Regions from separate parts of the Lysinibacillus sp. K60 genome, predicted to be linked through region 1. Evidence: riboswitches for the same ligand, from Rfam matches in the RefSeq annotation. Region 1 holds a riboswitch; each other region holds the start of a gene.
The links. Region 1 has a riboswitch for cobalamin ahead of metE (5-methyltetrahydropteroyltriglutamate--homocysteine S-methyltransferase). Riboswitches for the same ligand answer to the same signal wherever they lie in the genome.

Region 1 (2,188 bases):
TTTGGCGGATTGGATGATTTTTTAGAGCCTCAATCGCCTTCATACTTTCTGAAAAATTATGTTGTAAGGAACCATCTTTATCTCGTCTGAATTTAGTCAGCCCCGTGATTTCTACGATTTTTTCATCTGCGAAGGCCAAAGCCTGCTTTAAAACAGGGTCAAGTTCATTTTCAAGAGAGGTTGTGATTGGAACGTACTGTAGGTTACTTGATGGTTGAATCCATAGCTCTTCGGCATGACTTAGCTGTTCAATGGCTTGAATCGTCGCGTTGACCTCTGCAAGGTTTGAACGCCAAATATCACGGCCATTTACAACCCCAATTGCCAATACTTTATCCTGCGGGAAACCGAATTGACGCAGTGACTCCATATTCCCTTTATAGCCATGAACAAAGTCCAAACCGAATCCTTGAACAGGCAATGTACTTAATGCTTCATAGGCACTTAAAGCTTCGAAATAAGTCTGTAGCATTATTTTAGCCTCCGGAACGGCAATGGCTAACTGGTCGTAAATTTCTTGCACCAGCTTTATCTCTGCTGGATCAAGAGTTGTAACAAGGGATGGCTCTTCTAGCTGAATCCAAGTGGAACCTGCATCCACTAACTCTTTTAATACCTGCGTATAGAGCGGTAATAAGGTTAATAAGTATTCAACCTGTGTTAATTTGTTGTAGCCTTTCGTTAACTTGCAAAATGTATAGGGACCAATCAATGTCGGCTTCGCGATGATCCCGAATGCTTCTTTCGTCTCTAAAAAGTCAGCTAACACTTTATTTTCTGTTAGTTGTAAGTTTTGTCCCTCATACTCAGGAACAATATAGTGATAATTGGTATTAAACCATTTTGTCATTTCACTCGCTACGGCTGTTTTATTCCCTCTTGCTACACTGTAGTAGGTATGTAAATCGACTTTACCACCTTGCCAGTTAAAGCGCTTTGGTACTAGACCAAACATTAAAGCCGTATCTAACATTCTATCGTAATACGTAAAATCACCAACTGTCACCATTTCGATACCCAGTTGTAGCTGCTTGTCGATTCTAGCTAGACGAATCTTCTTTAATCTTTCCTCAAAGTCCTCTTCAGAAAGTTCATTGCGCCAAAATGCTTCTAATGCTTTTTTCCATTCGCGTTCCTCCCCTATATAGGGGTAACCGATCAATGTACTTGTATAGTTCATGTTTTTAAGCTCCTTTTTTATAAAAAATAAAAAGCCATTCTCCTGTTAGGAAAATGGCTGCATGTTAAAATTAATAATGCTAAAACAATACGAAAAAGTATCTACTTTCGCATAATCATTATCGCACAGTGCCTATTTGGTCACTTTTCACCACCTATTTCCACGTAGGTATTTGGTGTGTACTAGAAATTGGCAGGTCTCCTGGCTTTTCATCAACACGCCTCACAGCCTTCCCAGTTTCCCCAGTGGCATTTGTGATTTGCTCCGAATTACAGTTGCGGGACAGCGTCGGATTTGCACCGACTTCCCTTTTAAGCCAAACTTTCATTTGGCACCAAGTCTTACACAATATTCAATTATGCTCCTACTATAGCACACATTTCAGAATAGTAGAAATTATTTTTCAACTATTATATAAATTATTTCTATAAATATTATAGGAATTGTTGTATCGTACTGAATGAAAATAAGGTTACATTGTATTCTGTAAAAAAATTTGTTACTATAAAAAGACAATTATGAGAGGACTGATGAATGGACAATGAAGAACTAAACTATATTTTCATTTGAATTGAATGATTTCAAACACAAAATATAGGGTTAGTCTATCCATTTTTAACAATCAGTTTGCATTGTATTTGTCATGACACAAATGGCAAATTGTATTTATTCAGTGAAAGACTAATCCTTCCAATGCACAATTGGAGGGATTTTTTCTTGCTTTCATAGTTGATTTTGCACCTTTCATTTACCCATAAAGGAGAGGGAAAATATGAGCGATTCAGAAACTATTGTGACGCATGTAACACTCCGTATAAGTCGTTAATATCCATCTGCTTATACGGAGAAATAAAACATAGATGGATAGACCGACTTTGTATGAAAAGTAAACTGTTGTAATACAAAGGAGGAATTATCATGTCCATGATACAAGTACAAAACTTAACTTTTTCTTATCCAAGCAGCTTTGACAATATTTTTGAGAATGTCAACTTTCAAATCGATACG
Region 2 (2,188 bases), on a different contig from region 1:
ATCGCACCTTCCCAAGTTTGCACCAGTGGCTTTGCGATTTCATCAGCTATTACAGTAGCGGGGGCTGTATTGGATTTTCACCAATTTCCCTATTATCTCGAGCTATTCGAGCACTTATTGACGTTTTATATGAAATTTTTATTAGAATTTTAAATAGAAAACTGTCTTTATCATATCTTATTTTTTTAAAATTTCAATATTTCTTTAAAAATTTATGACAAATTTATCAATTTTGAATGGAACTAGGTATGAAATTTATACAATCTATATAATTTGCCCATAAATCGTTATCAGAATATTCGCCATTGACCTTTAATTATAAAAATTTATAAAAGGTATAGCATATTTATGGAAATTCATGTTACACTTTGTCGTGAAATCTCACAATTTGAATGTTTTTCGGTGCAAAGTGCTTGTCATTTTGCTTAAAAGGGAAGCCGGTTTGAGTCCGGCGCGGTCCCGCCACTGTAATAGGGAGCTTTATAGAATATGTCACTGTCCAACGGATGGGAAGACCTATAAAGCATTGAACTAGAGCCAGGAGACCTGCCGAAAAATAAGTGATCGTTTCAGCCTACGAGGATAGGTGTGCGGCTTAGCAGATGAGAATGTTATTTGCTTTTTTAGCTATGCACTTTTCCACCAGTGGAGAAGTGCTTTTTTTAATTACGCACGCAATCTTCTAAAAATCTACTAATTAGTTAGGAGGAAAGCTTTTTGAAATTTTCATGGTGGAAACTTAGTTATTTTTTACTGGCCTTTTTAATCGTGCCAAAACGTGCCTTTGCCATGCATATCATGGAAGGTTTTTTACCAATCGAATGGGCTATTTTTTGGTGGGTCATCTCTATTCCATTTATCATTCTAGGATTGCGTTCTATTCGAAAAACCGTTGATGAAAATCCTGAAACAAAAATGCTTTTGGGGCTTTCAGGAGCCTTTGCCTTTGTGCTATCCGCCTTAAAAATCCCTTCTGTTACAGGTAGCTGCTCTCACCCAACTGGTGTAGGACTTGGGACAGTACTCTTTGGCCCTCTAGCAATGAGTGTAATTGGAACAATCGTTTTATTATTTCAATCTTTATTATTAGCTCATGGAGGAATTACAACTTTAGGGGCTAATGCCTTTTCTATGGCTATTGTTGGTCCTTTTATTGCTTACTTTGTCTTTAAAGGTGCTCAAAAAGTAGGCTTGTCATTTTCACTAGCCGTATTCTTTGCAGCTATGCTTGGTGATTTAGGTACATACATTGTGACTTCTGTACAACTAGCACTAGCCTTTCCTTCAGAGGTTGGAGGCTTTATGGCATCCTTTACAAAGTTTGCAGGTATTTTTGCCTTAACTCAAATTCCTTTAGCAGTGAGTGAAGGAATTTTAACGGTCATAGTGATGAATTTCTTGAAAAAATACAATATTAGCGAACTAAAAACTTTACGTGTTTTCTCAACAAAGGAGGCACATTAACAGATGAAAAAAAATTTATTGTTATTAGCAATTGTTGTGTTATTAGCCATCATTCCCTTGTTCATACAAAAAGGTGCTGAATTTGGTGGTGCTGATGGAGAAGCAGAAGCAGCTATTGGTGAAATCAATGCGGAATATGAGCCATGGTTTGAAAGTCTATGGGAGCCACCAAGTGGTGAAATCGAAAGCTTATTATTCGTGCTACAGGCAGCTATAGGAGCTGGCTTTATTGGCTACTTCATCGGCTATATGCGTGGCAAACACAAAGAAGGTTAACCATTATGTTACTCATTGATAAGTATGCCTATCTGAATAAGCTAGCGGCCGTTCATCCGCTAGAAAAAATGATATTTTCACTTGGATTACTTCTCATAACGCTCATCATGAGAGATGAACGACTTTCACTCATTACATTTTTTGTAATGAGTGCTTTTATCATTTTAGGTGCCAAAATTCCGCTTACATACTATGGCAAACTATTATTGTTACCTGGCTTTTTCTTATTAACAAGTCTTGTATCTATTTTACTTTCTTTTACATCATCAACGAATACACTCCCTGCCCATATTTGGTCGTTTACATGGAGGAATTGGACTGTTTTTATTGGGAACGCAAGTGTGTTATCAGCGCAACAGCTGTTCTTTATTGTCCTTGGCAGCATTAGTTGTTTATACTTTTTAATTCTAACCACTTCCGTACAAGGAATATGTTATGTGCTACGACA
Region 3 (2,188 bases), 170 kb from region 1:
ATCGCTTTAAAATGAAGGCTTCAAACGACTTTATCGGCCGTATGATGAATGATATTCAGCAAGCAGCAGGCACATTCGATGACCCGATTTTATCCGAAACGGATGTTATCCTAACAGGTCGTGCGCCTGTTGCCACTTTAATGAGCTACAGTACAACCTTTGCCGCCTATACAAATGGGAAAGGTGCACTCACTCTCCAATTTGATGGCTATGATGTGTGCCATAATACAGAGGATGTGATTGCACAGATTGGCTACGATAAAAATGCAGACCCTGAGTATAGTTCCTCTAGTATCTTTTGTGCAAAGGGCAAAGGGTATACGGTTCCATGGCAAGAAGCACAGGCAGCCATGCATTGCCTGTAGGATGGGGTGATTTTGTTCGCGTGAAGGCATTACTTGCTTTCGCGGGTATTCGTCGCACTAGCGCGGGTATTTTTCCTGCTTTCGCGGATATTCATAGCGCAAGATCAAAACAAGCCCTCCAAAAAATGGAGGGCTTGGTTTTATAGTGCACCGACAGCCTTCTTTGTTGGTTTGTCTATCAAATAAGCGGGTTCAACTATCACGTAGTCATGCTTGTTTGTAAAATCAATTAGTACCTTACCTGGCTGACTTTTTAAAAGTTGTAGATGATCAATTAATTGCAGTAAAAGCTCGTGACCGTTGCCACGTGGATGCCAGTTGAAATGATAATCATTTAACGCTTGCACTGCTTCAATAAACTGGGCATATTCCTGCTGTACAAATGCGATGAGTTTGTCATGGTGAGGCGCTAAATCGTGTAAATACGTTTCGTAAAAGCGCATAACAATCGAGCATAATAAGTCATTGACACGAGCGGCACTTAAAACAGGCTTTGGCGCCAATGAGAGACGGTCAAGGTTGGGCTTTGCGCGTGTAGAATCAATGCGCGTAATTAAGTGATACGCTTCTCCATTGACCTCATAGACAATCGGATTGGTCGGCATGTACATCATAAAGCTATTCGTCTTTGTTTTCAGTTCATCTGCTATGGCTGCTTTCGCTAAAAGATGACCGTCCACATCCCCATTTTGTATCCAAATAATTTCTTTATTATATAAGATTTGCTCAAAGAAGCGATCATTGCGAATCAGCTTCGTTGCTAATAATTGATCGATTAGAGATTCGACCACCATTCTTGTTTTCGCTTTCTTGGCAACTTCTGTGCGTGGTTGCTTACAAATGTTCAGATCTTCAAAAGGCGTTTCCAACGTTGTCGTTACATGAAAATTTGTCATACGTGCATCCCCTTTGCGTACATATTTTCAAAACAAAAAGGACTCCCTACTTTAGAGGAAATCCTTCATTTTATCTTCTTTCATCACACAATGGCAAACAAACCCTAAGTATGTGTGAACGAGTTCGATTGTGAACCCTTTCATTTACTATGGGCGTTTGACGTACTGTGACGAACAGAGTATTCTGTTTTGTCAACATGCCACCTCCTATTCCTCGTAGGTTTATGGTGTGTACTCGTAACTAGGCAGGTATCCTGACTCATGGTCATCGCCACTTTTCCCCTTCCCATCATTTGACAGTGGTTGCTGAAAAGTCGCTCACATTTACAGTTGCGGGACAGTGTCGGATTCGCACCGACTTCCCTTTTAAGCAAATTGCACGCAATTTACACCTATTACTACACGCTATTCAGTTGTCATAGGAATTTAGTGTACGCCACATTCCTATTAGATTACTAAAATCAATTGTAAAGTAGTATTTTTCTAAAGTCAAATATCATAATATTTTCCAAACTACTAATCATCCTTGCTTTTCGTGCCTGATTGTTTTCTGAAAATTATGGGAGGATATAAAAACGGTGAACTCCGTATTTTTAATCTTTCAATGACTCTATAATAAAAGATAGTGCGCACTACTAATAGTGAAAGGATGAAAGATATGAAAGCAAGTCAACATTTAGTGACGAGTAATTTAGAGGAAAAAATGAAACTATTTACTCAAGCTGTTTCTGGACAAATTATAGAGGAAGCTCATTTTGTCATAGCCAACACGAACATTCCAACTGATACATTTAATTTGCTAGTAGTGAAATCGCCTATGATTCATAAGGAAAATCATCTTAAACAAAGGATTAATCATTTCATTGTTAATAAACTTCCTTTCAGCACGTGGGTGGATGCCAACTATCTAAGCGATGATTGGCTACA
Region 4 (2,188 bases), on a different contig from region 1:
GAAGTGGCGCTTGCCATTACGTAAATTAAATCGAGCATAAACACCATTCAGCCAATGACCAAAAATTAAGTCATTGGCTGTTTTATTGTTTTAGCTAATGTTTCATTCCTTATATGATTAAAAAAGAGACATTTAACTTACCTTTTTAACAACTGCATTGATTCTTCTAAAGTCACCATGTTTTTCATCATCGAGCAAGCTGCATCTAAAATAGGAAAGGCTAAGGATGCTCCAGAACCTTCGCCTAAACGCATATTCATGTGCAACATCGGTTCAATGCCTAGTAATGCAGCGGCAATTTTAGCCCCTGGTTCCTCTGAGGCATGGGAAGGAATAATATAATCTTTTACTTTTGGTTCTAGCTTATAAGCAATGAGCGCGGCAATAGTTGAAATAAATCCATCAATGACAACAGGTTTACGATGGACAGCAGCGCCAAGTATAATGCCTGTCATCGCCCCTATCTCTAATCCTCCAACCTTAGCCAGAACATCAATAACATCATTTGGATTAGGCTTATTTAAGGTAATTGCTTTTTCAATAACTGCTGCTTTATAGGCAATGCCTCCTTGGCCTACTCCTGCACCAAACCCCGTTACTTCGATAGGCTTGCATCCCGTCAAAACAGCTAATATCGCAGCACTTGGTGTTGTATTGCCGATGCCCATTTCTCCAGTCCCAAGTACATCAGCACCTTTTATGATTTCCTCAGTGGCCACCTGGATTCCTACTTCTATCGATTGAATGGCTTCTTGTTTGGCCATAGCTGGACCTTGTGCCATGTTATCGGTACCGTATTTAATTTTATGAATAAGGACTCCTGCATCAAGTGGAATATCTTCTTTTACCCCAACATCTACTGTGACAACCTTTGCATTGGTAATGCCCGCAATCGCACAAACGCCTGTACCTCCCTTAGGAAAATTTAATGTTTGAAAGACCGTCACATCTTGTGGATTCGTGGTTACACCTTCCTCGCAAACACCATGATCTGCAGCACAAACAATCATCACCTTTTTGTCGACCATTGGATATAAGTGTCCTGTTATCCCAGAGAGCTGTACAGCAAGTGATTCTAGTTTACCCAAGCTACCTGGGGGCTTACAAAGCCCATCAATCCGTTTTCTAGCCTGCTCCATACTTTTCATATCAACCCCTTGAATATTTTGAATCGTATCTTGTAATAATTGCATGATTATTTCTCCTCTCGTTCTCATTGAGACAAAATAAAAAATCTGTAGTTTATTGTCATGACAAATAAACTACAGACTTTTCCATCATCTATCTCTTCTAAAGCATGTAGGCAGGTCTCCTGGCTCAAGTTCAACACCTCATAGTACCTTCCCAGCAATTCGCTAGTGGCATACACTATGAAACTCCCTTATACAGTGGCGGGTCCGCTAAAGCTTTTCACTTTATTCCCTATTCTCCCAAGTGGGCACCTATTGCTTTTATGTAATTATGTTAAATCTACTTTACAACTTTTTTAGTGTCAAGAGGAAAAATTTTTTTGAGTGTTAACTTAGTACAACCAGCTATTCAAACAATTTAGGCTTATTAAGAGCTTGTAACAACAAATGAATCCCTCTCGTTCACCTGATTGTTATTAACTTCAAATATTTTATCTACTTCACTTATTAAAACAGGGTGATGAGTAACCAATATAACAGTCTTTTGTTTTTCTTTATTTAAATATAAAAGTAATGTTTCTATATTTATTTGGTTGTCTTTATCAAGCGCAGAAGTAATCTCGTCAAACAAATAGATATCCGCATCTCTTAGAAGCGATCTTGCTATTGAAAGTCTTTGCTGTTGCCCAGTAGATAATTCAAGCCCATTATGCCCAATAAGAGTTTCAAATTTATAGTCCAACGTTTCTATATATGAATAAATGTTAACCATTTTACAAATTTGAATTAATTCTTCATCCGTTGCATTCGGCTTTGCTAATAACAAATTTCCCCTTATTGTCCCTGTCATTATAAAATGCTCTTGCGTTACCAAACATACCCTTTTTCTATAAACATCATTAGGAATATATCTAATATTTTGATTGGATAGAAATATTTCACCCTGATAATTAATGTATAAACCTGATAATATATTCAATAATGTCGATTTACCTGATCCGCTTTCTCCCTTAATCAATACAATTTTCTTCAAAGGTATTTGGAAATTTATATTTTCT

Region 2: linked by a shared signal. The riboswitch ahead of HCH28_RS05970 (energy-coupling factor ABC transporter permease) and the one ahead of metE (5-methyltetrahydropteroyltriglutamate--homocysteine S-methyltransferase) in region 1 are both predicted to bind cobalamin.
Region 3: linked by a shared signal. The riboswitch ahead of HCH28_RS16560 (hypothetical protein) and the one ahead of metE (5-methyltetrahydropteroyltriglutamate--homocysteine S-methyltransferase) in region 1 are both predicted to bind cobalamin.
Region 4: linked by a shared signal. The riboswitch ahead of cobT (nicotinate-nucleotide--dimethylbenzimidazole phosphoribosyltransferase) and the one ahead of metE (5-methyltetrahydropteroyltriglutamate--homocysteine S-methyltransferase) in region 1 are both predicted to bind cobalamin.

The regions. Positions count from the first base shown of each region.
Region 1 is NZ_JAASJR010000007.1:41,435-43,622, forward strand. It holds gene metE (5-methyltetrahydropteroyltriglutamate--homocysteine S-methyltransferase) at 1-1,180, opposite strand, end outside; cobalamin riboswitch at 1,355-1,534, opposite strand; gene HCH28_RS15705 (Lsa family ABC-F type ribosomal protection protein) at 2,099-2,188, shown strand, end outside.
Region 2 is NZ_JAASJR010000002.1:444,872-447,059, reverse strand. It holds cobalamin riboswitch at 1-133, opposite strand, end outside; cobalamin riboswitch at 384-568, shown strand; gene HCH28_RS05970 (energy-coupling factor ABC transporter permease) at 718-1,464, shown strand; gene HCH28_RS05965 (energy-coupling factor ABC transporter substrate-binding protein) at 1,468-1,740, shown strand; gene cbiQ (cobalt ECF transporter T component CbiQ) at 1,746-2,188, shown strand, end outside.
Region 3 is NZ_JAASJR010000007.1:210,837-213,024, forward strand. It holds gene HCH28_RS16555 (elongation factor G) at 1-365, shown strand, start outside; gene HCH28_RS16560 (hypothetical protein) at 506-1,261, opposite strand; cobalamin riboswitch at 1,489-1,672, opposite strand; gene HCH28_RS16565 (GNAT family N-acetyltransferase) at 1,920-2,188, shown strand, end outside.
Region 4 is NZ_JAASJR010000003.1:6,645-8,832, reverse strand. It holds gene HCH28_RS07320 (trimeric intracellular cation channel family protein) at 1-40, shown strand, start outside; gene cobT (nicotinate-nucleotide--dimethylbenzimidazole phosphoribosyltransferase) at 138-1,193, opposite strand; cobalamin riboswitch at 1,286-1,461, opposite strand; gene HCH28_RS07310 (ABC transporter ATP-binding protein) at 1,558-2,188, opposite strand, start outside.